DNA from 4 places in the Vreelandella venusta genome. Region 3 is predicted to be linked to each of the others. Evidence: predicted binding sites of a transcription regulator. Region 3 holds the regulator's gene; each other region holds the start of a gene.

What was found. Region 3 encodes PhoB, which activates phosphate uptake and scavenging genes when phosphate is short. Its sites were predicted from a motif close to TGTCATANNNNTGTCANA; they were not measured.
Region 1: the regulator PhoB is predicted to act here: its motif matches at 1,503-1,520, upstream of ppk1 (polyphosphate kinase 1).
Region 2: the regulator PhoB is predicted to act here: its motif matches at 1,194-1,211, upstream of IR195_RS03915 (esterase-like activity of phytase family protein).
Region 4: the regulator PhoB is predicted to act here: its motif matches at 3,402-3,419, upstream of IR195_RS10610 (Na/Pi symporter).

The regions. Positions count from the first base shown of each region.
Region 1 is NZ_CP065135.1:3,569,814-3,577,348, forward strand. Features, by position in the region: gene elbB (isoprenoid biosynthesis glyoxalase ElbB) at 1-265, opposite strand, end outside; gene hemB (porphobilinogen synthase) at 474-1,481, shown strand; gene ppk1 (polyphosphate kinase 1) at 1,605-3,818, shown strand; gene metE (5-methyltetrahydropteroyltriglutamate--homocysteine S-methyltransferase) at 4,038-6,335, opposite strand; gene IR195_RS16685 (LysR family transcriptional regulator) at 6,435-7,373, shown strand; gene IR195_RS16690 (ATP-binding protein) at 7,336-7,535, opposite strand, start outside.
Region 2 is NZ_CP065135.1:814,815-822,349, forward strand. Features, by position in the region: gene IR195_RS03905 (L-threonylcarbamoyladenylate synthase) at 1-34, shown strand, start outside; gene IR195_RS03910 (5'-nucleotidase, lipoprotein e(P4) family) at 306-1,082, shown strand; gene IR195_RS03915 (esterase-like activity of phytase family protein) at 1,450-2,874, shown strand; gene IR195_RS03920 (ion transporter) at 2,948-3,865, opposite strand; gene IR195_RS03925 (CYTH domain-containing protein) at 3,895-4,803, opposite strand; gene IR195_RS03930 (TIGR00153 family protein) at 4,939-5,619, shown strand; gene IR195_RS03935 (inorganic phosphate transporter) at 5,629-6,894, shown strand; gene argA (amino-acid N-acetyltransferase) at 7,041-7,535, shown strand, end outside.
Region 3 is NZ_CP065135.1:4,335,069-4,342,603, reverse strand. Features, by position in the region: gene IR195_RS19990 (aldehyde dehydrogenase family protein) at 1-669, shown strand, start outside; gene IR195_RS19985 (LysR family transcriptional regulator) at 648-1,595, opposite strand; gene IR195_RS19980 (hypothetical protein) at 1,687-2,043, opposite strand; gene IR195_RS19975 (HU family DNA-binding protein) at 2,043-2,315, opposite strand; gene IR195_RS19970 (NAD(P)/FAD-dependent oxidoreductase) at 2,420-3,610, opposite strand; gene IR195_RS19965 (chorismate--pyruvate lyase family protein) at 3,698-4,279, shown strand; gene ubiA (4-hydroxybenzoate octaprenyltransferase) at 4,314-5,204, shown strand; gene phoB (phosphate regulon transcriptional regulator PhoB) at 5,324-6,013, shown strand; gene phoR (phosphate regulon sensor histidine kinase PhoR) at 6,016-7,332, shown strand.
Region 4 is NZ_CP065135.1:2,214,725-2,222,259, forward strand. Features, by position in the region: gene metG (methionine--tRNA ligase) at 1-847, shown strand, start outside; gene IR195_RS10600 (PstS family phosphate ABC transporter substrate-binding protein) at 978-1,940, opposite strand; gene IR195_RS10605 (hypothetical protein) at 1,933-2,166, opposite strand; gene IR195_RS10610 (Na/Pi symporter) at 2,187-3,350, opposite strand; gene rsxA (electron transport complex subunit RsxA) at 3,597-4,178, shown strand; gene rsxB (electron transport complex subunit RsxB) at 4,184-4,786, shown strand; gene rsxC (electron transport complex subunit RsxC) at 4,773-6,449, shown strand; gene IR195_RS10630 (RnfABCDGE type electron transport complex subunit D) at 6,446-7,495, shown strand; gene rsxG (electron transport complex subunit RsxG) at 7,492-7,535, shown strand, end outside.

The DNA of each region.
Region 1 (7,535 bases), 770 kb from region 3:
CAAAGTCGTCAGCATCTAGCTCCGTAATCGGGCTAATATCACCACGGGCAAGGCGGGCCGACTCCTGTAACACATTGCGCTGCTCGCCCTCGACAGGCTCTTGAGTTAAGTGGTTAATCACGTGGTGCTGAGCGACATCCGGCGCAAAGCAGCGATAGCCAATCCCTAACTGATCAAGGCGCAGCAGCGTTAGCGTTGTTTCATAGATTTCTGAACCATCAAAAACGCCGCAGCCTGCTAATACGATTGCTACCTGTTTGGTCATGCTTATCTCCTTGTTGTAGCGCTTATTATCGCTGTTAAATCGTCGCCACTTAGCGTCGCTGAGTGACTCACTTTAGTCAGTCTATAAAGCCACTACAAGCCAGCTATCACAAGCCCGCTTTCGCTGCAGTGCAGGACTGATATACTCACGTAAGGCCTTTTAAGGCATCCACTATTCGATTGACTATGCGATTGTTTGGAGAAAGCCGTTGAACACCTCTGCTCCCCGCCATTTCCCTGCTACTCGACTTCGCCGTATGCGTCGCGACGATTTCTCCCGTCGCTTGATGCAGGAGTCAACGCTAACACCCAGCGATTTAATTTTGCCGGTTTTTGTACTGGAAGGCGAAAATCAACGCGAAGCGATTGCCTCAATGCCCGGTGTTGAACGCCTTTCCATCGACCTGCTGATTGAGCAGGCACGCGAGGCCTACGCGCTGGGTATTCCCGCCCTGGCGCTCTTCCCAGTTATCGATACTGAGCAAAAAAGCGAGTTGGCGGAAGAGGCTTACAACGCTAACGGTCTTGTCCAGCGTAGTGTACGGGCGCTAAAAGAAGCGCTACCCGAACTTGGCATTATTACCGATGTCGCCCTTGACCCCTATACGAGTCATGGTCAGGACGGCATTCTTGATGAGCATGGCTATGTGCAGAATGACCGCACAGTAGATACGCTACTCAAACAAGCGCTCTCCCACGCCGAAGCAGGCGCCGATGTCGTAGCACCTTCCGATATGATGGATGGTCGCATCGGCGCCATCCGCCAAGTGTTAGAACAGGAACACCTGCATAATGTGCGCATTATGGCGTATAGCGCTAAGTACGCCTCTAAGTATTACGGTCCCTTCCGTGATGCGGTCGGGTCTGCCGCCAATCTTGGCAAAGCAGATAAACGCACCTATCAGATGGACCCCGCCAATAGCGATGAAGCGCTGCATGAAGTGGCTATGGATATCGCCGAAGGCGCCGATATGGTGATGGTGAAACCCGGCATGCCTTACTTGGATATCGTACGCCGTGTAAAAAGCGAACTCCAAGTACCGACATTCGCTTATCAAGTTAGCGGTGAATACGCTATGCATCGCGCCGCATTCGATAACGGTTGGCTTGAGGCCGAACCGGTGATTCTTGAGTCACTAATGTGCTTCAAGCGCGCAGGTGCCGATGGAATTTTAAGCTATTTCGCGTTAGAAGCAGCACGCTTGTTACAGCGCTAGTTTAATAGGTCAGTCCTTAAAGATGACAAACCAGTGACACTTGTTTGTCATCTTTCCCCGGCATACTGCTCCCAACAGTCGTAATCACGCTATGATGAGTATGAACCACTACTGGGGGCAACCATGGACGATCAATCAGCAGATTCCACGCCAGCATTCTCTAGCGAGTCAACAAACGCTACACACGAAACGGTAACTGGCGAGGGAGAGGCTTTGCCATTACGCATCAATCGTACCCCCACCGGAGTTCACGCGAAAGAGTCTCATTTGGAGGCGGATCTTGACGACCCGCAGCTCTACTTCAATCGCGAGCTTTCTCATCTGCAGTTCAATATCCGAGTGCTTGAACAAGCCTTGGACGATGCGCATCCGCTACTTAACCGGCTGATGTTTCTGCTGATCTTTTCATCCAACATGGATGAGTTTTTTGAGATAAGAGTCGCCGGGCTTAAACACCAAATGGCATTAGGCGACGACACTACCGCCGCCGACGGCCGCTTACCCAAGGCGGTGCTGGCAGAAATTTCGGATATCGCGCATCAGCAAATTGCTCGCCAATATCAAATATTGAATGAGACGCTACTGCCCGCGCTGGAAGCTCAGGGGCTACGCTTTCGTCGGCGCGATCAGTGGACCGACGAGCAAAAAGCCTGGGTTAAAGATTTTTTTGATAACGAGATCATGCCGGTCATCAGCCCCATTGGCTTAGACCCCTCCCATCCGTTCCCGCGTTTAGTTAATAAAAGCCTAAATTTCATTGTGGAACTCGAGGGAAAAGACGCCTTTGGTCGGGCTGGTGGTATGGCAATACTGCCCGCTCCCCGCTCATTGCCTCGCTTAATGGCGCTGCCTAAAGCGCTATGTGCAGAAGGCTTCTCCGAATATATTTTCTTATCGTCAATGATTCACGCACATGCAGAGGAACTCTTCCCCGGCATGCGTGTGCGTGGTTGTTATCAGTTCCGGCTGACCCGTAATGCCGATATGACCGTCGATCCTGAAGAGGTCTCAGATTTGGCCTCAGCGCTACGCGGCGAGCTATTAGCCCGCCGTTATGGCAGCGGTGTGCGCCTTGAAGTCGCTGATAACTGTCCTGATGACTTGACCAGTTTCTTACTGCGCCAGTTTGAGCTAGAAAGCAGCGACTTATACCGTGTTCAAGGGCCGGTAAACTTGACCCGTATGATGGCGGTTCTCGGCGACGTTGACCGACCAGAGCTGCTCTATCGGCCCTATTCACCTAGCGTGCCAAAAGTATTAAAAGGCGGTAGCCTGTTCAGCGCTATTGCCAAAAGCGATATTCTGCTTCACCACCCGTTCCAGTCCTTTTCACCTATCGAAGACCTACTGCGCGAGGCCGCCCGCGATCCAGACGTACTGGCAATCAAGCAGACGCTGTACCGCACCGGTGCAGACTCTACGATAGTGAGTGCTCTGGTCGATGCCGCCAGCCAAGGCAAAGAAGTCACCGTTGTTATCGAGCTACGGGCGCGCTTTGATGAGGCCGACAATCTTCAGTTAGCATCACGCCTGCAGGAAGCCGGCGCCATCGTGATTTACGGCATCATGGCCTATAAAACCCACGCCAAGATGCTGCATATCGTGCGACGCGAGAAGGGCGAGTTGCGCCACTACGCACATTTAGGCACTGGCAACTACCACTCTAAAACCGCCAAGCTATATACCGATTATAGCCTGCTGACTGCCAATACTGCGCTATGCGCGGACGTGCACAAAGTGTTTCAGCAGCTTTCTGGCATGGGCCGCGCGCGCAAGATCGACACCCTACTTCACGCCCCCTTTACGCTTCACGAGCGCCTAGTCGAAATGATTGATCGTGAAGCGCAGGTAGCGCTAAAAGGTAAGCGTGGCCATATCATTATTAAGTGCAATTCGCTAACAGAGCCCAAGCTTATCAAAGCGCTTTATCGCGCCTCGCAAGCAGGCGTAGAGTGCGACCTGATCATTCGTGGCATGTGCTGTTTGAAACCTGGTATCGAGGGTGTTTCAGAGAATATCCGCGTTCGGTCGATTATTGGGCGTTTTTTAGAACATACTCGTGTTTTCCACTTCCACAATGACGGCAAGCCAGAGACATGGTGTTCAAGCGCTGATTTTATGTCACGCAATATGTTCCATCGCGTAGAAACCTGCTTCCCGCTATTGGATAAAAAGCTTGCCACCCGAGTACGTAAAGATTTGGAGACCTACCTGGTCGATAACTGTCAAAGCTGGCTTCTACAAAGCGACGGTAGCTATCAACTGCAGAGCCCTGGCAATGGCGACCCGATCAGTGCCCAGGAAACACTGCTCTATGCCTACGCTTCAAAAAGCTAGCTACCACCGCTAGAAAAACAATAAGCCCCGCTGTCTGTTGCAGCGGGGCTTAAATGACAAGTACCTGTGTTTAGAAGTACCTATATTTATAAGTACCTATGTTCAGAAGTGCCTATATTTATAAGTACCTATGTTCAGAAGTGCCTATATTTATAAGCACCTATGTTCAGAATTAACTTTTATCACCCTTACTTACTTGTCTAGTGGATAATCAGCTAATTACCCATAACGCTGACGCAGTTGATTCGCCGCTTCCACCATATTCGCCAATGCAGGCTCTACTTCTGCCCAGCCACGAGTTTTCAGACCACAATCAGGATTCACCCACAGCCGATCGGCAGGGATTTTCTCTAGCGCTTTTTCCATCAACGCCACCATCCAGGCAACATCCGGAATATTGGGCGTGTGGATATCATAAACCCCTGGCCCAATTTCGTTCGGGTATGCAAAATCCTGGAAAGCGTCCAGCAGCTCCATATCGGAGCGAGACGTTTCAATAGTAATCACATCCGCGTCTAGTGCAGCAATGGCACCAATGATGTCGTTAAATTCCGAATAGCACATATGGGTATGAATTTGGGTGCTATCCTTAACGCCAGCAGCGCTTAGCTGGAAGCTTTCTACCGCCCAATCTAAATAGTCTTGCCACTCGTGCTGGCGCAGCGGTAAACCTTCACGTAACGCAGGCTCGTCAATTTGAATAATTTGAATACCGGCTTTTTCCAAATCCAGCACTTCGTCACGCAGCGCTAGGGCGATCTGGCGACAGGTGGTTGCGCGAGGTTGGTCATCACGCACAAACGACCATTGCAAAATCGTCACGGGCCCTGTCAACATGCCTTTCATGGGCTTATCAGTAAGCGATTGGGCATATTCGCTCCACTTCACCGTCATTGGCACCAGTCGGGTGACATCACCAAAAATAATCGGTGGTTTCACGCAACGGGAGCCATAACTTTGTACCCAGCCAAAGCGCGTAAAGGCAAACCCCTCTAACTGTTCACCAAAGTACTCCACCATGTCATTACGTTCAGCCTCACCATGGACAGGCACATCCAGTCCTAGTGCTTCCTGGCGCTCTACGACGAAAGCAATTTCTTCCCGCATACGGCCTTCATAATCCGTTTGGCTCAGTTCACCGGCTTTAAATGCTCGACGGGCAGCGCGTATCTCACCCGTTTGCGGAAAAGAACCAATGGTGGTGGTGGCAAACAGCGGCAATGCAAGTGCTCTGCGCTGTGCCGCTGCGCGGGCAGCATAAGGCGACTGACGTTGGCTATCTTGAGCCGTTATTGCAGCTAGACGTGAGCTAACAGCAGGCTGATGAATTCGCGTTGACTCACGACGCTGATCCAAAGCATGGGTTGCCTCGCTCACCCGCTGTTCATCAACAGGCGTTGTGCGGTTATCAATGAGCCGAGTAAGGGTCACCACCTCATCTAGCTTTTGGCGTGCAAATGCTAGCCAGCCGACCAGCTCGCTATCCAGCTCGGTTTCTTGGGACAAGTCTACCGGTACGTGTAGCAATGAGCAGCTGGGCGCCAGCCATAGCCGCTGGCCTAAACGCACTTTTAAAGGCAGCAAACGCTCACGTAGGGCAGCCAAATCAGCACGCCAAATATTGCGGCCATCAACTAAGCCAATTGAGAGCACTTGATGAGGGCCTAGTCGATCAATCACGCTCTCTACCTGGCCCGGCGCACGCACAGCATCAATATGCAAGCCAGCTACTGGCAGGCGAGTGGCTAGCGAAAGATTATCACCCAGCGCACCAAAGTAACTGGCAACGAGTAGCTTCAGCGGCGCCGATTGCAGACGATGATAGGCGCGCTCATACGCTTGCTGCCATGCCAACGGCAGGTCTTGTACCAAGGCAGGTTCATCAAGCTGCACCCACTCGATACCTTGAGTGGCTAAGCGTGCCAGAATCTCGCTATACACATCCAGTACGCTGTCCAGCAGGCTCAGCCGGTCAAAATCGCTACCTTTGGTTTTACCCAACCATAGCCAAGTAAGCGGGCCGGTTAGCGTTACTTTAGGCGTAAAGCCTGCCTGTAAGGCTTCATCTACTTCATTAAATAAGCGCTCAGACGCTAGCGTAAACGACTGTCCCTTATGCAGTTCAGGTACTAAGTAGTGGTAGTTGGTATCAAAGTACTTGGTCATTTCGCAAGCAGCTGCGGGCGTGCCGCTAGGGGCACGGCCACGAGCCATGCGAAACACAGTATCCAAATCGACATTGCCTGCGCTAACTTCATGCTGAGCATTGAAGCGTGCGGGCACTGCTCCCAGCATGACGGAAACATTCAGTACTTGGTCGTAAAATGCAAAATCGCCAACACTGATAAAATCGAGGCCAGCGTTTTGCTGGATCTGCCAATGCGAAAGTCTAAGCGCTTGCCCTGTTGCTTCCAGGTCTTCCCGCGATATATCTCCTTTCCAGTAGGCTTCGGTGGCTTTTTTAAGTTCGCGCTGAGCGCCAATTCGGGGATAGCCGAGAATATGAGAAACTGTCATGATGAAACCTTCCAACGTGAATGATTTCGCACAGTCTGCTCACCCCACAAAAATGAATCAAACTAAAGTTTTTAATAGCAAACATGAAAAATACTCACAATGATTGAATTACGTCACCTGCGCACGCTGCTCGCCCTCCGGGAAACCGGCTCTCTAGTGGAGGCTGCTGATCGGGTTCACCTAACACAGTCGGCGCTTTCTCATCAGCTAAAAGACTTGGAAGGTCGCGTTGACAGTGCGCTGTTTGTACGTAAAACGCGCCCCGTAGAATTCACAAGAGCGGGGCTTCGCCTTTTAGCCCTAGCGGATGAGATATTGCCCGAGGTGCGTAAAGCTGAACGCGACCTTGCTCGCTTGGCAGGTACCGAGCAGGGGCGATTACACATGGCTATCGAGTGTCACAGCTGTTTTCAGTGGCTGATGCCAACGGTGGATTATTTTCGCGACCATTGGCCAGAGGTGGAGATCGATATTCCCAGTGGCCACCACTTTGACCCATTGCCTGCCCTTGCTAGAGAGCAGTTAGACTTGGTGATTACCGCCGATCCCCAGCCACTGGAAGGGGTTCACTACGCGCCACTATTTCGTTATGAGGGACTGCTGGCGGTTGCTCGACAGCATGCTTTTGCTGGCCGTCCGTTTATCGAACCACAAGCGTTAGCCGAGGAGACACTGATCACCTATCCGGTCGAGCACTCTCGGCTGGACGTGTTTACCCAGTTTTTATCTCCCGCCAATGTGCGACCACAGGAAATCCGCACCGCAGAGCTCACCATTATGATGATGCAGCTTGTTGCCAGCGGTAGAGGCGTCTGCGCGTTACCCAACTGGGCACTCACTGAGTATTTAGAGCGGGATTACGTTAGCGCCGTAAAACTGGGTGAGAATGGTATTTGGAGCACGCTTTATGCAGCCATTCGGGAAGAAAATAGAGAAGCGCCTTGGATGCAGGATTTTTTGCGCACCGCTAAAGAGACGTCATTTGCGGTGCTATCAGGGATTAAACCGGCAACTCGCGACGAGGAATCAGCAGCGTAAAGCGCGCACCGCCCAGTGTAGGGCTGGTATCCACAGTGACGCTACCGCCATGGCCTGCCATAATTTTTTGCACTATAGATAAGCCAAGCCCGTAGCCTCCAGAGCTACGGGCACGACTGTCATCAAGCCTGGCAAACGGCTTGAAGATATCGCTACGTGCCT
Region 2 (7,535 bases), 920 kb from region 3:
AGGCCGCGGCGATATTACGCCGTTTACAAGTTAACACCGCTCTCTAGCCTGTATTGGTAGCCCCCTGGTGACAAGTATCGAGGGGGTTGCTGTCTTCCCGCCTGTCTCTTCATCACCCAAAATCCACAAAAATTTTTAAACATGATATGCGTATCAACTTATTCATCTAGCGCGCTATCTTTGTTGTTTGAATGATCAATAAAAATAAATTATGATGATTATGCTTATTATTGATAATTAATAATGATGGATGGTGTGGGGTTCCCCTCTCAGCCTGATAACCATCACTGACAGGAGATTGCTTAATGACGATATCTCGATACCGCAACGCTGCCACTGCCACAGCATTTGCAAGCTTGGCGCTACTTCCTTTATCAGGGGGCGCAGTAGCCGACGACGCTAGCGCTTGTGATCAGGTTGAGTACGCCATGGGGCTTCGTTACCAACAGCAATCCGCAGAAATAACTGCTTTACAGCGCCAAGGCTTTGAACTGGCGACCTATCGCTTGGAAAAACAAATTGAAGCGCATGGTGAAGGGGCCGATTTGGCCATCATTACCGATGTGGATGAGACGCTCATCGATAATAGCGCTTTGCTAGTGCGCGATATGCAGGCCTGCCACGACTTCACTGCTTGGGATACTTGGTTGCATTGGGAGCGCGAGGGCGAGCCACGTTTGATCCCGGGCGCGAAAGACTTTCTCGAATTTGCTGATGAGCAAGGTGTGTCGATCTACTATGTGTCGGATCGCTACCAAGAAAATAAAGCAGATACGCTGGCCACTATGGAAGCATTAGAGCTTCCTCAGGTATCTGACGAGCGCGTCATGCTCCTTGGCCCACCCAAGACCGAGCGTCGCGCTATCGTCGAAGACAATCATACGTTGGTGATGCAGTTGGGCGATACGCTTCATGACTTCTCGGGTGACTTTGTCGACGCAAGTCTTGAAGAGCAACGCGACCTAGTTAACGACCACGCTGAGCGCTTTGGTCAAGACTGGATTGTTTTCCCCAATGCCAGTTACGGAAGCTGGAGAGACGCGGAGCTCAACGCGTGGGAAGCTCCGTTTGAAGACGAATAAAATGTAACCACTTCCATCGTGCCGTTACTATTGAGGAGACGCCCTGGTTAATAGCCAGGGCGTTTTTTTTATTAGCCCCGCAAGTTGTCCCTGTGCCGCTAGTCACTAACATGTCATTCACCTGTCATTGGTTGCCACTAAGTTATCTTGGTGGCTGTGAACATAGCGATATGCCATAACAAATCGAACCTTCCCGGTGTGAGCGCGTTTTAGTAAGACAGCCGTGACGGCGCCACCCCTCATTCGATATTCCTGCCACTAGACTTTTCATAACTTGCCTTGCTCCGGGGCACGCTGGAAATTGTGCCTGTGGAGGCGGCTGAGACGCCAACGGGCGTCAACCTGTATTCGATAAGGAAACCAACCAATGAACCGTCATAAGCTCTTTATGGCATCCTTACTGACGTCCTCCCTGCTGGTGGGCTGCACTGATAATGCTAACGCTGATGATACCAATGCCACCGTGTTCGATAGCTTCCCCGCCGCTGGTGTGTTTCTTCCTCATAGCGTATTACGGGATGATCTAACAGATGGCAAATCTCAGCAGGCTTTTGAGATCCGTAATGGCGGCTTTGGATCGGCAATGACCGCTCATCCCACGGATTCAACGCGTTTCTATGCATTGACTGATCGTGGCCCCAATGCCAATTTTGTTGGCGACTATGGCAAGGGGAAAGTCTTTCCGACACCGGACTATACGCCCCGTATCGGTCTGTTTGAGCTTCAAGCGAACGGTGTGATCGAACAGGTTGCCACCCTTTTGCTTAAGCGCCCTGATGGTAGCGAGATCAGTGGTCTGCCTAACAGCTTGGCACTCGGTGGAACGGGGGAAACCCCTTACCATGCCAATGGTCAGCCGATCTTAGTAGACGATAGCCAGCCCTATAATGAAGCCACTAATCCGATCCGCTTGGATGATTATGGTCTGGATGGCGAAGGGCTGGTGGCGCTATCGGACGGCACCTTCTGGGTTAGCGATGAGTACGGTCCGCACATGGTTCACTTCGATGCCGAGGGTCGTGAAATCGGTCGAATCAACCCTTTTGCTGACGACGACAGGGTCGAGATGAACCTGCCAGCAGAGTTTGCCAACCGACGTGCCAACCGAGGTATGGAAGGGCTGGCTATCACGCCGGATGAGCAAACGCTGGTAGGTATTATGCAGTCCACACTGTACAACCCTGGCAGTGCAGTGAAGGATCTGGATATCACCCGCATCGTTACAGTGGATCTGGACTCGGGGGAGATTGGCCAGTACCTCTACCGCCAAGAGCAAAACCAGAACTCTAACTCGGAGCTTGTTGCGCTGAGCGCCACTGAGTTTTTGGTGCTTGAACGAGATGGCCGTTTTCTGAACGGTGGTCCTGACGGTGCTGAGGCTGCGACACCTGATGCTCAGAAGCAGGTTTACCGCATTGACCTTGCCTCGGGCACCAATCTTGAGGCGGTTTCAGCCAACGGCGATCTGGAACAGGATGCCGAGCTGGGGCTAACCTTGGCAGGTAAAACCCTGGAAGAAGTGGTTCTAGAGCAGGGATGGAGTGCTCTGGCCAGCGCCGGAATCGAGCCAGTGAGCAAGTCTCTAGTGGTAGATATGGTGGCAGAAGTCGGTTATCCCCACGATAAAATGGAAGGTCTGTGGGTGATTGATGACCAACGCTTGGGGGTGCTGAACGACGATGACTTCGCCACTTGGTCCACCGATGGTCAGCTTGAGCAGAAGATGTTGGACGCCAACACTGTGGATGGCGGCCGCTTGTTTATTATCGAGGCCGACCTGAGCGCCGATTGATCAACGTAACGGCCTAGCAATCACATAATCTCCCTAAATGAATTACTGCGCGCCCTGGGCTTGGCTATTTTGGTTAGCTGCCCTGGGGCGTGTTTGTGTCTTCGTCTCCCTCGTGGCTATCTTTTGGGTCTGCTGCTTTCTTGCGCGGGTCTTCGCTCTCTTCATCCAGCCAGGTGCCACAGCGCAGACAGTAACGAGCGCGCTTTTCATGGCGGTCATGGCCACAGCCGGGGCAGGCTTCTTCTGAATAACGGTCTTCGCGAATGGAGCGGATAACCTGGGCGGAAAATACCCCGGTAGGCACGGCAATAATCGAATAGCCCAACAGCATCAGAATCATCGTGATCGCTTTGCCTATCGACGTGGCGGGGACAATATCGCCGTAGCCCACCGTGGTCATGCTCACGATTGCCCAGTACATCGACATTGGAATGCTGGTAAAACCGGCTTCTGGAGACTCGATGGTGTACATCAGCGCAGCAAACAGTATGACGACCATCATGATGCTGCTAAAAAACAGCAGGATTTGACGAATACTGCGTCTAAGCGCATCGAGTAGTAAACGCCCCTCGCCGATAAACTCCATCAACCTCAAAATCCGGAAAATGCGTAGTACCCGCAGTACCCGTACGATGACCAGCCCGTGAGCACCAGGCACCAGCAGTACTAACCAGGCTGGCAAAATCGCGATCACATCGACAATGCCGTAGAAGCTTTTTAGGTAAACCGTTGGGCGCTCTAAGCAGTAAATCCGCACCGCCAGTTCAATGCTGAAAAGTAGCGTAAATAGCCACTCTGCATAGTAAAAAATGTGCCCGTAGCGTTCGGAGTAACTCGCTACGCTGTCCAGCAAGATAACCGTCACGCTGATTAAAATGGCGATAATCAGCGCAATATCAAACCCTTTGGCTCCCGGCGTATCAGACTCGAAGATAATATGGAAAAGCCGTGTGCGCAGTCCTTCTGCACCGGGAGTTAATTGAAAACTCATCGCGACATCCTGAAGTGGGCTGAATGTTTCTAGCGTAGCGTGGTTTGATAGGCGAAGCGATGCGCCAGGGTTAGCGCAGCAGTGCCATAAGCGGACGTTGGATAGCCATTGTCCGTTAGTGACTTGGTCAGCACCTGAGCGTGGCGGTGGGAGCTTTCATCCAACTGCGGATGAGTCGCCAGTGTGGCTAACGCCTGCTGTGCAATGGTTAAGTGTTCTGCAAGGCCACTATCGTGGTAAGCGTCCAGCGCCACTGTGGCTCTGTGTAGCCACTCAGCCGGTGCGTCAGCTTCAGGTAGCGCCCACTGCTGCACGCCTAACGCATTGCCGCGAGCAGCTTTGCTGGTATCCGAAGGTCGCAGCGGTACGCTTTCCGTGAGCGTTAATGCTAGCCCCCAAAGCGCTTCTGGCTCACCCGCTTTTAGTTCTAGTTCGACCTCGCAAATAGCCGCTTGAGCACCACCGCTGACAATCTCTCCTTCGTCCAACACGAGCTCGATATGGCTGCCCTGCCAGTCGATTTGCCAGCTGCGCCGGGTAAAGTCAGTGCGCAGCGCAGGTCGTAGCGCGGAAATAGCGGTGCCTAGTGAGTCTTTGAAGGGCGGAAGGGCAGCTAAGCCATGCTGGTCAAGCTGTGGGTTAGGAACTTGCCACTCCCACTCTTGCCGGGTAGAAAGGCCGCCGCCACCATGACCGGCAGTTTTCACCGTTTGTAGCACCCGATCATCAACTTGGCGTAAACGCACGGCAATCCGTGCATTGGCCATATCGCCCGCAGGGGTATCGAAATAGGTGTTCGACAGATGTTGCCGTTGGGGTGTTTCGGCTAGTGCTGTGTGGCTCAGCAGCGTGTTTAGTTGAGCTGGCGCAAGGGCAAGCTTAAGCTCTATTTCGGTGGGCGCTGAAATAGAGTTAGAAGTAGATGTTGAATTTTCCATGACATTAGCCACCTTTGTATTGTGACATTTCAATTAATTTTTCATGACATTGTGAACTTTTCATGACGGCGGCGAGCGCACTCTTTATACTGGCGCCGCCATTTCCAGGCTCCCCGAAAACAGGCTAAAGGCTATATGGTTACCTCCAACCCTTTTTCCGCGATGTTTGGCCGCTCGCCATTCCAGCCGCTGCTGGCCCACATCGTCAAGGCCAATGAATGTGCCGACCAACTGTTGCCGTTCTTCGAAGCATCGCTTGCCGGTGATTGGGATACCGCAGCTGTACTGCGTGAAAACGTTACTCGCTTAGAGCATGACGCCGACACGTTGAAAACAGAGCTACGGCTTAACCTGCCCAACACGATGTTTCTTCCCGTCTCGCGGTCCGATTTGCTCGACCTTATCAGCGTGCAAGATAAGATCGCCAACAAGGTGCGCGACATTACCGGCATTATGCTGGGACGTAAAATGCGTGTACCCAATGAGCTGGCCGACCCCATGCGCGATTATATGCGTACCAGCGTGGCGTGTGTGGCTCAGGCTCGCCAAGCGCTTGAAGAGCTGAAAGAGCTGCTTGAGTCCGGTTTTGGACGCAATGTTTCCGATGTTATGCAGAATATGATCCGTGAGCTGCACACCCTTGAGCACCAAGCCGACAGCCAGCAGATCGCGATACGTCGCCAGCTGTTTGAGCTTGAAAGCCAGCTTCCTCCTGTTGATGTGATTTTCCTTTACAAAATCATTGAGTGGGTCGGTGAAGTTTCTGATCGCGCTGAACGCGTGGGCAGCCGCCTACAGATTTTGACCGCACGCTAAGGGATTCCTATGCAGATTATTGCCCAGCACGGTGAAATTTTTATCATTCTGGCCTGTTTGTTTGGCTTTTTTATGGCTTGGGGCGTTGGTGCGAACGATGTTGCCAATGCGATGGGAACCTCGGTGGGGTCAAAAGCGATCACCATCAAGCAAGCCATTATTATTGCGGTTGTCTTTGAGTTTTTAGGTGCTTGGCTGGCGGGTGGTGAAGTGACTAACACCATTCGTAAAGGCATTATTGACCCAGAATTGCTCCAGGAAGATCCACAGTTACTAGTGTACGGTATGTTATCAGCGTTGCTAGCAGCGGGTACTTGGTTACTGGCGGCATCGATGAAAGGTTGGCCGGTTTCCACAACGCATTCAATTGTAGGTGCCATTGTGGGCTTTGCCGTAGCAGGATTGGGTGCCTCTACGGTTGATTGGGGCGCTGTTGGCACCATTGCAGCAAGCTGGGTCGTTTCTCCTCTTTTAGCAGGCACTATCGGCTTTGTGCTGTTCAAATCAGTGCACCACCTGATTTTTGAAAATGATAATCCCTTCACAGCTGCCAAACGCTATGTACCGGGCTACGTATTTTTGGTTGGTTTTATTGTGGCGATGGTCACGCTAACCAAAGGCCTGTCTCACGTTGGGCTGGACCTGACCTTTAGTCAAAGCCTGCTGCTGTCTATCTTGTTAGGACTTGTGATCATGGCTGTAGGCCTAGTGATGCAGCGTCGTATCAAGTTTGAGAAAAATGCCAATGATCACTTTGGATACGCCAACGTTGAGCGGGTCTTCGGCGTATTAATGATCTTTACTGCGTGTGCCATGGCGTTTGCTCACGGCTCTAACGACGTTGCGAACGCGGTTGGCCCGCTAGCGGCGGTCATTAGCGTGGTGCAAACTGGCGGCCAAATTGAAGGCTCTGCGCTAGTGCCCTGGTGGGTATTGGTACTGGGCGGTGGTGGTATCGTGGTGGGCCTAGTCACTTACGGCCACAAAGTCATTGCCACCGTGGGAACCGGTATTACTGAACTCACTCCCAGCCGTGGCTTTGCCGCCACGCTGGCAGCCGCGACCACAGTGGTATTAGCTTCAGGCACGGGTCTGCCGATTTCAACCACCCATACATTGGTGGGGGCGATATTAGGCGTAGGTCTTGCCCGGGGTATGGCGGCGCTTAATCTGCGTGTCATTGGCACTATTGCCATGTCCTGGCTGATTACGCTACCTGCCGGGGCTGGTTTGGCTATTCTGTTCTTCTTTATGTTCAAAGGCATGTTTGGTTAACAGGTAGGGATAACCCCGCCCAATACGTGGCTGGTTGGCCAAACGCACAGCGGCATCTTCTTTTACACAAGAAGGTGCCGCTGTTTTTTATGCTCTGTTAAAGTAAACGCTGATACTTTCATTCACCTGCTGCCGGAGAGCGGCCCTTGGACACACGCTTCCCTTTTGTTGATTGGTTTCGTAATGCTTCGCCCTACATTAATGCGCACCGGGGACGAACCTTTGTCATCTTAATTGAGGGCGAAGCCATGGCGTCTGGCCGAGGAGAGCAGCTGATTCAAGATTTAGCGCTGCTACACACCCTGGGGGTGCGGCTAGTTGTGGTGTTTGGTATTCGCCCACAAGTGCATGACGCATTGACGGCTGCCGGTGTCGAGCCAACACGGGTGGATGGCCGATGGGTAGCTGACCGAGCGGTGATGGCTCACGTGGAACAGGTAGCCGCACGCCAGCGCTTATGGCTAGAAGCTCGTCTTTCCCTGGGGCTGCCTAGCACGCCACTACACGGTGTAGAGCTTAGCGTGATTTCCGGCAACTTGGTGACCGCTAAGCCATTAGGGGTGCGTGAAGGCATTGATTTTGATCACAGTGGTGAAGTACGCCGAGTGCGCTCAAGCGCTATTGAAGGGCTGTTGGAAAAA
Region 3 (7,535 bases):
ATTTTTGCTGCGGCTGGGCAGAGCTGTGTGGCCGGGTCGCGGCTGTTGATCGAACGCTCGGTATTTGAGCAAGTTACCAGTCGTTTAGCGCGGGCGGCGGAGCAGATTCAAGTGGGCCTGCCTAGTGACGAAGCAACTCGCATGGGGCCACTGCAGAATCGCCGTCAGTTTGAGCAAGTGACGCGTATGATTGACGCTGCAGTAGCCGCTGGCGCGCGGCTGTTAACGGGGGGTAAACGTCCATTAGGGCTGCCCGACGAGGCTCACGGTTACTTTATTGCCCCTACGGTGCTGGTTGATGTCACACCGGATATGGAGATCGCTCAGCAAGAGGTGTTCGGCCCGGTGCTGGTGGCGATGGCCTTCGACACCGAAAATGAGGCGATTCAACTTGCCAACGAGACCCGCTTTGGCTTGGCTGGCGCCGTTTGGAGCCAGGACGTTGCGCGGGCGCATCGCGTAGCTGGCCAGTTGCGAGCGGGTACGGTGTGGATCAATAGCTACAAGGCGATCAGCGTTATGTCGCCGTTCGGAGGCTTTGGCGATAGCGGCTTTGGGCGCTCCAGCGGTTTGGATGGCTTGCGCGAATACACGGTACCGCAAAGCGTTTGGGTGGAAACCGCCCCCGAAGCCAGCGTGGCATTTGGTTACGGTAGTGGTGTTGGTTGATCGCTCACTGCCAAGCCTGGGGCGCGAAAGGCCTGCATCCAGCGCTGTAGGTGGCGTAGCAGCAGAACGCTAGCTTTGGGCTGCTGTCGACCTACCCGCGTGACCATGTGGGCCTGGGAGCGCTGAAAAAGCGGATTATCTACCGGGCGCGCGACTAACGTGCCGAGCTCTAAATCATGGGCGACGGCAAAGGCGGGCAGCAAGGTAATGCCCATACCGCTTCGCACGTATTGCGCCAGAATCACCATGGAGTTGGTGTTCATCGCCATGCGCGGGGCTATGCGCGACTGCTGAAAGGCTTGGTCAACCATTTGGCGTACCCCATGAGTAGTATCCCACATGGCCATCGGCTGTGTGCTTAACTGAGTGAGCGTAAGCGGTGTGGTGTGCTTGGCTAAAGGGTGGTTGGGGGCCAAGATAGCCATCAGTGGCTGAGGGCTAGATGACCAGAAACGCAGCTGGGGATGGGTACGCTCATGGAACATCAAGCCGATATGGCTGTGATCACTGATAATGGCATCAATTATCCCCGAGGTGCCTGCGGTATGGATATCGAGCTGAATGCCCGCATAGCGTTGGGTAAATTCATGCAGAGGAGACGCGACTAGGTCACTGACAAATCCTTCACCGACGGTGAGCGATATCTTGCCGGTTTCCATGCGTTGGTAGGATTCAAGTGAGGCAATAAAGCCTTCATCAAGAGCGCCGCGTCGTTCGCAGTACTCAAGCAGCATTTCGCCTACCGGGGTAGGCGAAATGCCGTCGCGATGACGCTCCATAAGGGTTGCCCCCAAGGCTTCTTCCAGCAAGGCAATCTGCCGGCTTACCGCCGAGGGGGCAATGTCCAAGCGCGCCGCTGCACGGCGCACTGAGCCAGACTCAAGGGTAACGCGAAAGTAAACCAATCGCTGATGAGGAATATTCACTGGTAGCTGCTATGCCTCTGCACTGGCTCTGTATAAATCGTTACCCTAAGGATCCCCGAACCTTGTGGTGTTCTCTAAACCGATAACAATACTATAGGTACTTAAGTAGCCCCTGCAGCTTATTCATATCGGCAGAGTCGCCCACTAGGCGGACCTCACCGGCTACCATGCCATCTAGAAATGCCTGTTGCGTCGGTTTTTTAAGGATTTTCAGCGCGGCATCCTGATCGCGAAAACGCAGCTCAAGGTCTAGATCAACGGGTAGCCCTTTGCCGGTATCAATGCCTTTCGGCGCCATTCGATAATACCTGGCAATGCTGAGGTCTTCCGTGGCAACGCCCCAGTCCAAACCGCGCATTCGCTCAAGTTGCTCGCGAAAGCGCGGCTTGCGTCGCAGGGCTCTTTTAAGCAGTAAGCTCAGTAGCCACAGCGTCAGCTTGAGTTTCATTAGGAAACGGCGTCCTTAAGCGCTTTGCCCGGCTTGAACGCAACGTTTTTGCTGGCGGGGATCTGTAACGGCGCGCCAGTTTGGGGATTTTTGCCAGTACGTGCGGCACGCTGGCGTACGGTAAACGTTCCAAAACCAATCAGAGCGACATCTTCGCCTTTGGCAACGCTGTTAGTGATTTCGTCCAAGATAACGTTCAGGACTTGGCCTGCTTTATCTTTGGATAGATCAGCACTTTCAGCAATTGCAGCTGCGAGTTCAGGTTTGCGCATAAAGGTATCTCCCTATGTGGAAATCAAGCGTAAGTTCATCTGTGTTGTTAGAAGCACTGCCCAGCTGGTTAACTTTTTTAGCCTAGTCGCTAAGGCGGCGAAAATCAGCCTAGCAGCGCAGGTGCTACTCTGGAAAGCTCCACTTTCCTTCTCACGCAGCTGCCTGTCAACGCAAATCCAATCAAACGACCGTCTTTATTTTCAGCAACGGCTGTCATGTCACCGCCTTCTCCCTCAATTTTCCACCGTGCTGGCGTGGTTGCTGGAGGGTAGGCAACCACGGGAAGTAATGGTGTTTTCACAATGACGGGCCACGCCCCAAAGCTGACGCTGGTTGGTTTTCCGGCGAGTGTTGTCGCTAGCGCTTTTACGCTTGCCTGCAGGGGTTGAACATACATAGCGTTAACTCCCTCAACGCAAGCCGCATCGCCCAACGCAAATATGTTCGGTTGAGAGGTGCGTAGCTGGCGATCAACCACAATACCGCGATGGCTAACCGCCAGCCCGGCTGCTTCAGCAAGTTGAGTGCGCGGAGCTAAGCCCGTGGCGAGTAATATGATGTCGGCAGCATAGACGTCGCCATTATCAAGATGGAGTGATAGGGCATTATCTACGCTAAGGGCGAGCGTTTTCAGGTTATGCCCTAGAGCAAGTTGGATGCCCGCGTCTTGGAAAGCATCCGCCAGCGCTTGGCCGAGTGGCTCGGGCAGTAGACGTTGCAGCGGGGTGCTTTCTGGCGCAATGAGGGTGACTTGGTGGCCGCCAGCATGGAGGTCATTGGCGAACTCGCAGCCCACCAGCCCGGCACCAACAACCGCAACACGTTGAGTGGGCGCTGCGCCCAATGCGGCATAAAAGCGGCGATACTCATCTAAGTCGTTGATGGTAAAGCATCGTTTGGTGACACTCTCGGGAACGCTGAACGGCGTATGGGGCGCTGCCCCAGTGGCTAGCACTAGATCGTCATAGTGGAGCTGTTGGCCATTACTGAGTTCTATGCATTGGTTATCCACATGTAGGTGTGCGACCTGGGTGTGGGTAATTAACTCAGCATTCAGTTCTTCTGCGACGCCGCTGGCGTCACGTTGGGCGAGTTGGTCTGGCGTTAAGCGTTTCGCAAAGCCAGTAGAAAGCAGCGGTTTACTGTAATCATCGCCACTATCGGCACTGATAAGGGTAATGGCACGTGTATCGCCTTGTCGGCGTAGGGCGCGCGCAAGGCCAATCCCCGCCATGCCGGTGCCAATAATAATCAGTGCCGAATGGGAATATCGCGATATCTCGTGTGAGGGCATGCAGTCACCAAAAGTCGGCGGAACAAAAGCCTGTGAGGTCACCATGTTACACTAGCTTTCTGTGTATTGACCGCCTTGGAGACTTTGGTGATCGCCCCTACTGTTCGGCAAGCTTGCCTATTTCCTCATCGACTATTTCCTCACTGGCTTCCTGTTGCTGCGGCTCGTCCTGCAATGAGCGCTTCGTGGTGGCAGTGGGTGGCCTCGACGGACTCCTTAACGATGCGGTTAACCGTCGCAGGCGGCACAAACGCATTTCGGGTGCAATTGTTACGTCAAACGATTGGCTTACCTCTGCGGGATGAAGCGCTAGCGCTGGGAATTGAACCGCGCCGCTATGCATGGCTGAGAGAAGTCGCGTTGTGTATCGGCGATAAGCCCTGGGTAGTCGCACGCTCGGTAGCGCCACTCAGTCAATTACAAGGTAAGGGGTTAGAAGGGCTTGGCGAGCGTTCATTAGGCAGCTGGTTGTTTCAGCAACCTGACTTGGTGCGTGGGCCACTCTACGCCACTCGCCATCAGCCACGCTTTGTCGCGGAACATTCTGCGTCGCTTTTAGACAGCGTATGGGGGCGGCGCTCAGTGTTTCAGCACAGTGGGCTGTCGCTGTTAGTGCAGGAATACTTTTTATCGACCATGGCAGATGATCTTGCCCTGTCTTCGCGCTAGGCTATCGCCAGCGTTTTCTTTTTGAGAGGTAAGCATGGACCGTTCTCTGTTGAGGCCAACGGGATGGGCTCGGGTGGCTGATTTTTTACATTTAATGCGATTGGATCGCCCGATTGGTACTTGGCTATTGATGTGGCCCACCTTGTGGGCATTGTGGATAGCGGCAGAGGGCGTGCCTGGGCGGAATGTTCTGCTGATCTTTATTGCTGGCGTTTATGTGATGCGCGCTGCGGGCTGCGTGGTTAATGATTACGCTGATCGTCATTTCGATGGCCATGTAAAGCGCACTAAACATCGTCCGCTAGCCACTGGTCGTATCAGTGAAACCGAGGCGCAGCTGCTGTTTATCGCGCTGGTAGCCACTGCTTTCATTTTAGTGCTACTGACCAATTGGTTTACGGTGCTGTTGTCGATAGGGGGTGTTGTCTTAGCGTTCATTTACCCGTTTATGAAGCGCTACACCCATTTACCTCAGGTAGTGTTAGGGGCTGCGTTCTCTTGGGCGATCCCCATGGCATTCGGTGCGATATTGGGCCATGTACCGTTTGAAGCATGGCTATTGTTTAGCGCTAATGTGCTGTGGACCGTTGCCTACGATACTCAATACGCCATGGTCGACCGCGACGATGATCTAAAAATAGGCATCAAATCTACCGCGGTGCTGTTTGGTAGCGCTGATCGTCTGATCATTGGTGTGCTGCAAGTGGCGACACTTGGACTACTTGCCTGGGCAGGATGGCTCGTTGGTTTAGGTGGCTTTTTCTGGCTTGGGTTAGCTGCTATGGCCGCCACGTTTGTCCATCAACAACGATTAATCGCTGGCCGTGAGCGCGACCGTTGCTTCCAGGCGTTTCTTAATAACCATTGGTCTGGGTTGTTAATTTTTGCAGGTATTGCACTAAGTTGGTGGCCAATAACTGGCTAAATATCCTCTATGTCATAAAATTGTCATTAAGTCATGGTGTTATTGTCACTGACATGTCTTTGAATTTTTTTGAACTATTTTTTTACATTAGTTTTCATTGAACACCGTGAGGCCCTGGAATGACCGCCAAGACCGTTTTGATTGTCGATGATGAGGCGCCTATTCGCGAGATGATCGCAGTGGCGCTGGAAATGGCTGACTATCGCGTTCTTGAAGCGGATAACGCCCAGGATGCCCACGCCATGATGGTTGACCACCAGCCAGATCTGCTTCTGTTGGATTGGATGATGCCGGGCACCAGTGGTATTGAGCTTGCAAGACGCTTAAAGCGTGAAGAAGCCACCGCCGAGGTGCCTATTATCATGCTGACCGCTAAAGGCGAAGAAGATAATAAAATTCAAGGGCTTGAGGCTGGTGCGGATGATTATATCACCAAGCCTTTCTCTCCTCGTGAACTGGTGGCCCGTTTAAAAGCAGTATTACGACGCACTACCCCCCGAGGTGTCGAAGACCCTATCGAAATTAATGGTTTGCTATTAGATCCAGTGAGCCATCGTGTGAGTGCGTACGGTAAGGCGTTAGAAATGGGGCCGACGGAGTATCGTCTGCTGCAGTTTTTCATGACGCACCAAGAGCGTGCCTATACGCGTAGCCAACTGCTCGATCAAGTTTGGGGTGGTAACGTATACGTTGAAGAACGCACGGTAGATGTTCACATCCGACGTCTACGTAAGGCCTTAGGAGAAGCTCACCAGAGTCTCATTCAAACGGTGAGAGGCACTGGGTACCGTTTTTCTGCGCGGGTGTAACGGTGCGCCTGTGGAGCCGAGAACTATGGCGAATTGTGTGGCTTGCCGCTTTGGGCGCTTGCTTAGGGTGGTTGCTGGGTACGCCTGGTTTTGGAGTCGCTGCGGGGCTTGCTGTTTGTCTGGTGTATCAACTGCGCCAACTGCGCGCGCTCTTTGAGTGGTTAACGCTTCATCCTCATGATGAACCCCCTGCTGCGAGCGGCATGTGGGGCGAGCTTTTTGATCGCTTGTATCGCTACCAAAAGAGCCAGCGGATTACCCAAAACCGCTTGCGTGCCACCCTTGCACGTATTCAAGAATCATCCGAAGCGATGCGTGACAGTGTCGTTATGCTAGATCGACATGGCGACCTGGAGTGGTGGAACAGCGCCGCGACAGAAATGCTGGGCCTACAAACAGCCCACGACCGTGGCCAACACATTACCAATCTAATTCGTGATCCACGATTTATCAGCTACTTTAATGCGCGTAAATACGGTGAACCACTGACCTTAACGTCGCCCATTGATGAACGGCATATCCTTCAATATCAAATTACTCTCTATGGTGATGATGAGCGCTTGGTAATGGCGCGAGATATTACTCGCTTGCATCGTTTAGAGCAGATGCGTCGTGACTTTGTCGCCAATGTTTCCCATGAGCTACGCACACCGCTAACGGTGCTGACGGGTTATTTAGAAACCTACAGCGACTTAAAAGAGCAGCTTCCACCACGTTTGGGCCGAGGTATTGCTCAGATGGAAGAGCAGACGAAACGTATGCAAAACTTAGTCAATGACCTGCTACTGCTCTCTCGGTTAGAAATTGAACAAGGTGGCGAAGATCATCATGCGTTGGCGTTAGGGCCAATGCTCGACGCCATTCGTCGCGATGCGTTGGCGCTCTCTAATCAACAGCATAGTGTTCAAGTCGTGCTTGAGAGCGATGCCCGTCTGATCGGCAGCGAGCAGGAGCTGCATAGCGCTATCTCAAACCTAGTGTTTAACGCTGTGCGGTATACGCCAGAGGGAAGCCAAATAACACTTCGCTGGAAAACCCTGCCGAATGGCAGTGCTTGTATTGAAGTTGACGACGACGGTGAGGGTATTGACCCTGTACATATTCCACGCTTGACCGAGCGTTTCTATCGCGTTGATAAAGGGCGTAGTACCGCAACGGGCGGTACCGGGCTTGGTCTGGCGATTGCAAAACATGTGCTGCTAAGGCATGACGCATTGCTACAAATTGAATCCCACCCTGGCGAAGGAGCCCTCTTTCGCTGTGTTTTCCCATCCTCACGTGTTGTCAAAAGCGAGTCCGCTTCACGCAATGCTGTTTAAGTATAAGTGATGTATAGATGTGCCCTGTTTGTCATACAAGTATGGTCAAATAATGCTCATGTGTCATTTCTAGTCACTTTCCCTGCTTGATTTGAAAACGCGTTAAGCCCCCTTCCTGTTATTCTTTTCTTTATAAGCGTTTGTTTTGTTTGATCTTTTATATCGTTTTCGATTTTTTGGCACATCAAATGCAAAAGTCTTGG
Region 4 (7,535 bases), 2.1 Mb from region 3:
CGGTTTTGTCAAAAAGCTGGGCGGCGGCAAGCTGGCTGAACACTGCGCCGAACCACAAATGGTCGCGCGCTTTATCGCGGCTGGCGACGAGATTGCCGACGATTTTGAGGCGCGTGAATTTAGCCGGGCTATGCGCAAAATCATGGAATTGGCCGACGACGCCAATACGTACATCGCCGACAAGGCCCCCTGGGCGCTAGCCAAGCAGGAAGGCCGTGATACCGAAGTGCTGGAAATCTGCTCAGTTGGCATCAACTTATTCCGCCAGTTGATGGTCTATCTTGCACCAGTGGTGCCAAGCATGGCCGAACAGGCACGTGAATTCCTAGCGATCGAATCACTCGATTGGGACAGCCGCAATAGCGTATTAGTCAATCATTCGATCAACAAATTCAAGCCGTTAATGACGCGGGTTGAGCGGGATAAGATTGACGCTATGATTGAGGCATCCAAGGAGGATTTAGTGGAAGAACAGAAGCTGAAAAACACTCCCAAAGGCCCCTTGGCGGAAGAGCCAATTGCAGCAGAAATCAGCTTTGATGATTTCGCGAAAGTTGATTTACGCATTGCCCGTATTGCCAAAGCTCAGTACGTTGAAGGCGCTGACAAACTGCTCCAGCTTACGCTGGATTTAGGCGGTGAAACACGTAACGTCTTTTCAGGTATTCGTTCGGCTTATTCACCAGAAGCGCTTGAAGGCCGCTTGACGATTATGGTGGCTAACTTAGCTCCTCGTAAAATGCGCTTCGGTTTATCAGAAGGCATGGTATTAGCATCTGCTAACAAAGAAGGTATTTACCTCCTTTCACCCGATGCCGGTGCGGAACCAGGACAGCGTGTAACTTAACGGCTAATAGATTAATCAGTCACTAATAAGGGGCAAGGCCTGCTACAGCCTTAGCCCCTTTTTTTGTCCATCGCTTAGCGACAATAAGCTGCCCAGAAAACAGCTAATACGCGGTCAGCTTGTTACTCCCTCACTGGCTCTCAAGCTGACGAAGCGCGTCGAGGGTGTCAGCATACTCCTGTTCTTCAAGCGGAAGGTATCCGGTAAAATGAATCCAGTCACGAATGCCTTCGACATAGGCCATAGCGAAACGGTGAAGTTCCGGTTTGTCCTCAACACTTTGTCTATTCAGATAAAGATAAAGCGGACGAGATAAGGGGGTGTATTCACCACGCTTGACGGTTTCCAGCGTCGGAAATACGGGTTGATCGCTATTGGCCACCGCAAGGAGCTTTAGCTCATTCCAGTGACGATGATATCCGCCGATACCAAAGAAACCTAAAGCACCTGGTTCAGCAGCGATTTGCGCAGCTAGAAACTCCTCATCTTCGCTGGCAACGTAGTCCATCCGACTACTACGCGTCGTGCCTACAATGGCCGTTGTGAAGTAGTCATAAGTTCCCGAGTCCTGTCCTCGACCAAATAGCTCAATGGGTTCATCTGGCCAACTTGCACGCACATCACGCCACGTCATGACCTCGCCTTCTGACGCCGGAGACCAAAGCCTGTGAAGTTCGTCGACAGTAATATCATTTGCCCAGCGGTTGGATGGATGCACCACGATCGAAATCGCATCCATCGCAATAGGCACTTCCACATACGCTACATCGTTAGATGCGCACACAGCCCGTTCGCTTTCGTCTATTGGCCGCGATGCATTATTAATATCAGTCTCGCCTGCACAAAACTTCTCAAAACCAGCCGTTGTTCCAGTGAACTCGACGGCAATATTGGCATCAGGATTGGCGCGCTCATAGCGACGTGCTGCTTCTCGCGTCAATGGGTAAACGGTACTGGAACCACTGGCAGTTAAATCACCAGAGGCGGCTGCCTGCATTGAGTGGCTATCCTCGCTATAGCCTTGAAGCACAAGGCCCAACAGCATGCCTGACGCTATCAAGGAGTAGGAATATCCGCGTGTAGCATTAGTCATTGCCTCCCCCCAGCTCTTTCTTGAGAGCTTGCCAGAAGGTTTTAAGACCGCTCACTTTGGTATCTACAGCATCAATATACTGATCAAGCTGGTCGATTAGCTCATGCTGCTCATGCTCTTCCCGCTCCTGGGTGGACGCCTCAGCCAACTGTGCTTCCAGTTCATCAATCGATTCACGTAGTTCGCGAATACGTGCTTCTGTCTCAATTCTGCGCTGTGAACTCATACCGATTCCATCCCCTTAGATCAAAACAACTGGCTCGCCCCGATCAGGAGCAATGGCAGCATAAAGAAAACACCTAAAATATAAGCCACCACATAGAGTTTGTTTTTCTGTGCCAGCTCCGCAAGGCCAGTGGCAATGCTAGGTGGAACGCCACGTAAAAAAGGCAGGCCGTATATGACCAGTATCCCCACTAGGTTAAACATCAGATGCACCAAGGCAATCTGCATAGCCAATACCGCCGTTGGGCCACTTATCGCCGTTGCAGCGAGCAGCGCAGTGATACAGGTACCCACATTGGTACCTAAGGTGAACGGATAGACCTGCCTGAGATTAAATACCCCCGTGCCAGCAAGTGGCACAATCAGTGCTGTGGTGGTAGAGGACGACTGCACCAACAGCGTAATGATTGCCCCCGAACACATGCCCGAGACAGGCCCTCTCCCCACGCTTGCGTGCATGATGTCACGCGCCTTACCCACCATGACCTTGCGCAATACTTTACCAATCGCCGTTACCACAAAGAGGATTAGTGCCACCCCAATAACAATCAGCGCAATGCCCATCCAGACCTGATTCGGCAGCCACGATACCGAGGCGCTCAGCAAGTCGGTCGCCGGTGAAATCGCCATTTTCATGAAATTGACGCTTTTCATGTCGACGCTGGCATCGCTAACAAAAAAGCCCGCCAGCAAGGCAGAGGTTTTTTCTAAAAAACCAAACATCATTTCTAAGGGAAGCAATATAGCCACGGCAACGATATTGAACGCATCGTGCACCGTCGCCGCAGAGAAGGCACGGCGAAACTCTTCACCACTACGCACATGGCCTAAACTAACGATAGTACTGGTCAGCGAAGTACCAATGTTGGCACCCATGATAAGCGGAATCGCAATACTGACTGGCAAGCCCCCCGCCACCATCCCCACAATGATAGCGGTTACAGTACTTGAACTCTGAATTAGCGCGGTTGCGACAACCCCGATAACTAATCCAATGATTGGATTAGTGGCAAATGAAAATAGCTCCTTAGCATTGCTTGCGGTAGCAGCCTTGAAACCATCTCCAATAGCCCCGACCGCAGCTAACAACAAATAAACCAGTCCAATGACAATTAACCATGATAGCCATTGCGACGTCCCAGGGCGCTCCCCCTGCGTCGGTAAGACAACTCCTGAAGTCGACATTGTGTTCCCCCTCCCTAGCTGATTTTAATTTGGATGAGAGTATGCCGGGATGATGTCGGTTTGATGACAGATTTGAAGCGCTTTCAAGGTCAAGACCTAAGCTTGCAGCTGGCGGTATTAAGGGAGGGTGGGCATCGGCAGAGCGGTAGCAAGCTCTGCTGACCTAGAGCTTATTTCTGCTCAATAATCAGTCATAGCGCTCCCCCTACTAGCCAGCAACGATTTTTCTGCGCACAATACGCCGCTATGAATGAACTCTTCTTGATTTTGGTCAGCACTGCACTGGTCAACAACTTCGTATTGGTACAGTTTTTAGGGCTCTGCCCGTTTATGGGGGTTTCCAATAAGCTGGAATCCGCGATGGGTATGTCGCTGGCGACGACGTTTGTGCTAACACTAGCATCTGCCGCTAGCTATGTGGTCTATCATGGCTTACTTGTACCCTTAGACGTTACTTATCTTCGCACTATCAGCTTTATCGTTGTTATTGCCGCCGTCGTGCAATTCACCGAAATCATGGTGCGCCAACTCAGTCCACTGTTGCATCAAGTGCTGGGGATCTTTCTACCGCTGATTACGACTAATTGTGCGGTACTTGGCGTTGCCCTGTTATCACTTAACCGCGAGCTTAGTTTCTTTCATACGACTCTCTATGGCTTGGGCGCTGCGCTGGGTTTTTCGATGATTTTGGTGCTGTTCGCAGCGATGCGAGAGCGATTGGCCAGTGCTGATATACCAACCCCGTTTAGAGGTGCCGCCATTGCAATGGTCACCGCCAGTCTTATGTCACTGGCCTTTCTCGGCTTTTCAGGTTTAGTACAGGGGTAACCGCCATGGGAGACATATTTTCTTGGTGGGGCATTCTCAGCGCAGTGGGGGTGTTGACCGGAATTGGCATCACGTTTGGAGCACTACTGGGAATGGCCAGTGTGCGTTTCAAGGGCGAAGAGAACCCGCTGGTAGAGCAGATTGATGCGCTGCTGCCACAAACCCAATGTGGTCAGTGCGGTTACCCAGGCTGTCGGCCATATGCCGAAGCCATCAATCAGGGTGATGCTTTGAATAAGTGCCCGCCAGGCGGCGAAGCGACTATTCACGCATTAGCAGACTTATTAGGCCGAGAGCCTGTGCCACTGGATGGCGAAGCAGCCAGCGAAGATAGCGTTGCATTTATTCGTGAAGCCGAGTGCATTGGCTGCACTAAGTGCATCCAAGCATGCCCAGTGGATGCCATTATTGGCGCTGCAAAGCAAATGCATACGGTGATAGAAGATGAATGCACCGGCTGCGATTTGTGCGTTGCCCCCTGCCCCGTCGACTGTATTGATATGTTGCCCAGAAGCAAGCCTCTCAACCAATGGCAGCCTGTCGTCACCATAGCACCGTTAATCGCCAGCGATCGCCAGCTAACCAGGAGCCAGCATGCCAGCCTATGAATTTCCAGGTGGCATTACTCCGCCCGAACGAAAAGACCGCTCTAACCAATCGCCGCTTCGCAACGCGACGCTACCTACCCGGGTAACACTTCCGCTCAAACAGCATTCAGGTAATCCCGCGACCCCCTGTGTGGCGATCGGAGATGCGGTTCAGGTAGGTAGCCTGATTGCCCAACGAGATGGCATGATATCGGCCAATCTGCACGCCAGCATTAGTGGGACAGTGACTCAGATTAGTGATAGCGCCATCACCATCGATGCCGATGGTTTAGACCGCTGGCAAACGCTGCCCTCGCTTGACTGGCGTAGCGAAGACCACCAAGCGATCATTGCTAGACTAGACAGCTGTGGGCTAGTAGGCCTTGGTGGTGCAGGCTTTCCTGCTTATATCAAAGCCCAAATTGCGGATCATCAGCGCATTGATACGCTCGTCGTCAACGCCGCCGAATGCGAGCCGTATATCACAGCAGACGACTTGGCTCTTCGCCACTATCCAACCGAGATACTGGAAGGCGCGCAAATGGTCGCTAGGCTTTGTGGTGCCCATCAGATTGTGGTGGGTATTGAAGATAATAAGCCCGAAGCGATCCATGCATTAAGAGAGGTGCTCTCTCACTTTCAAAAGTCTGACTGCCAGCATCCAGTGAGCATAACGATGGAGGTCATCGAGACCCGCTATCCCAGCGGTGGTGAGCGCCAACTGATCAAAAAACTGCTCAACCTCGATGTTCCCAGTGGTGGCCTTCCGGCCGATGTCGGTGTTCTCTGCCACAACCCCGGCACACTGCTGGCAGCGCTATATGCAGTACGTGATGGTAAACCTTTGGTCGAGCGAATTGTCACCTTGACGGGAGACGCCATCAGCACACCAGGCAACTACTGGGTGCGCCTTGGCACACCTGTTGAAACGCTGCTTCAGCAGGTAGGATTAAACCAACAGCTTCATCAAGTCATTGTGGGCGGCCCGATGATGGGCTCACCACTCACAACACTTGATGCCTCGGTGACCAAAACGACAAACTGCTTGATTGCAGCTACCCGTGAAGAGCTTCCTCCAGCCCCTTGTGAGTCCCCCTGCATTCGCTGCGGTGCCTGTGAAAGTGTTTGCCCTGTTCAGCTTCTTCCGCAACAGCTGCATTGGTATGCCCGTGCAGAGAACGACGCTACATTGGAAAAACTCCACTTATTTGATTGTATTGAGTGCGGCGCCTGCAGTTATGTTTGCCCTAGTTACATTCCATTAGTACAAGACTATCGTTCGGCAAAGCAGCGTATTCGCATTAAGCGCATTGAGTCCGCCAAAGCCGATCACGCTAAACATCGCTTTGAATTTCGTCAGGCTCGGCTGGCGCGCGAGAATGCCGAGAAGCAAGCTCGTCGCCAAGCGAGGCAGGCACAAAGTCGTCAGACGTCAGATAGCGCAAAGACAACCGACAGCACAACGCCAGTAGTGGATTTACGCAGCTTGCGGATTGCTCAAACCGCCGCTAAAGCGGCAGTGAGAAAAGCTGAAAAAACCCTCGCAAGGGCTGCAGCTGAAGACCCAAATCAGCGCCACGATGATTTAGAAACTCAACTGGCCACCGCCCAAGAAAACCTTAAGGCAGCTGATACCCGGCTGGCTGAAGCTCGCGCCACGATGGCACAACAGGAATCGCCATGAGCATGATGCACGCCTCGCAGCGAACGACTGAATCAGTTAATACGATGCCACCCACCGCCCAGCTAATGCGATGGGTGATCGTCGCCACTGCACCGGGCCTTGGCGCAATGACGTTTTACTTCGGCCTGGGCGTTATTAGTAATGTGCTTTTAGCCGCCCTATTTGCACTCGGCGCAGAAGCGCTGGTGTTAAAACTTCGCCGGCGTCCGTTACAGCCTGCGCTTAGAGATTCAAGTGCGCTATTAACCGGCGTACTGCTAGGTGCATCGCTACCACCTGCTAGCCCCTGTTGGCTCATTGGGATAGGCGTTATTGCGGCCATCGTGGTTGCTAAACACCTGTATGGCGGCCTAGGCCAGAATCCTTTCAATCCCGCTATGGTGGGTTACGCGCTGTTATTAGTGTCGTTCCCCACGTATATGACGTTATGGTCACCTCCGCAGCCATTTATCTCTGAAAACCTATGGCCCCAGATAACTGGTACCTTATCGGCAGCCACGCTTGATGCACTAAGTGGTGCTACGCCGCTAGATGCCTTTAAACATAAAGGCGAAACGCTACTGGCCAGCGAGTTTTGGGCTAGTCAGCCTTTACCTGAAGGAACATTGAACGCTTGGCGCAACGTCGCGCTAGCCTGGTTAGCAGGTGGACTGTTGTTAATTGCCAAACGGATTATCAGTTGGCATATCCCTGTCTCGATGCTTGTTAGCATGGCAGTGCTAGCCACGCTTTTTTATGCCAGCGACCCAAGCCACTTTGCGTCACCGCTGTTTCACCTAACCACGGGTGCAGCAATGTTCGGTGCATTTTTCATTGCCACTGATCCCGTCTCAGCGGCGACCAGCCGCCGAGGAAAACTATTTTTTGGCGCGGGGATTGGCGCCTTGGTGATGATTATTCGCACGTTTGGCGGCTACCCCGATGCAGTGGCATTTGCCGTTTTACTGATGAACTTATGTGTACCGCTATTGGATATCTATACCGTGCCACGCCCTACGGGCCAGCCTAAAGCACAGCAGCATGCCAAGCACGGTGACTCACCATGACCTCCCGCCAAGCCATGCTACGCGGCGCTTTCGCCTTAGG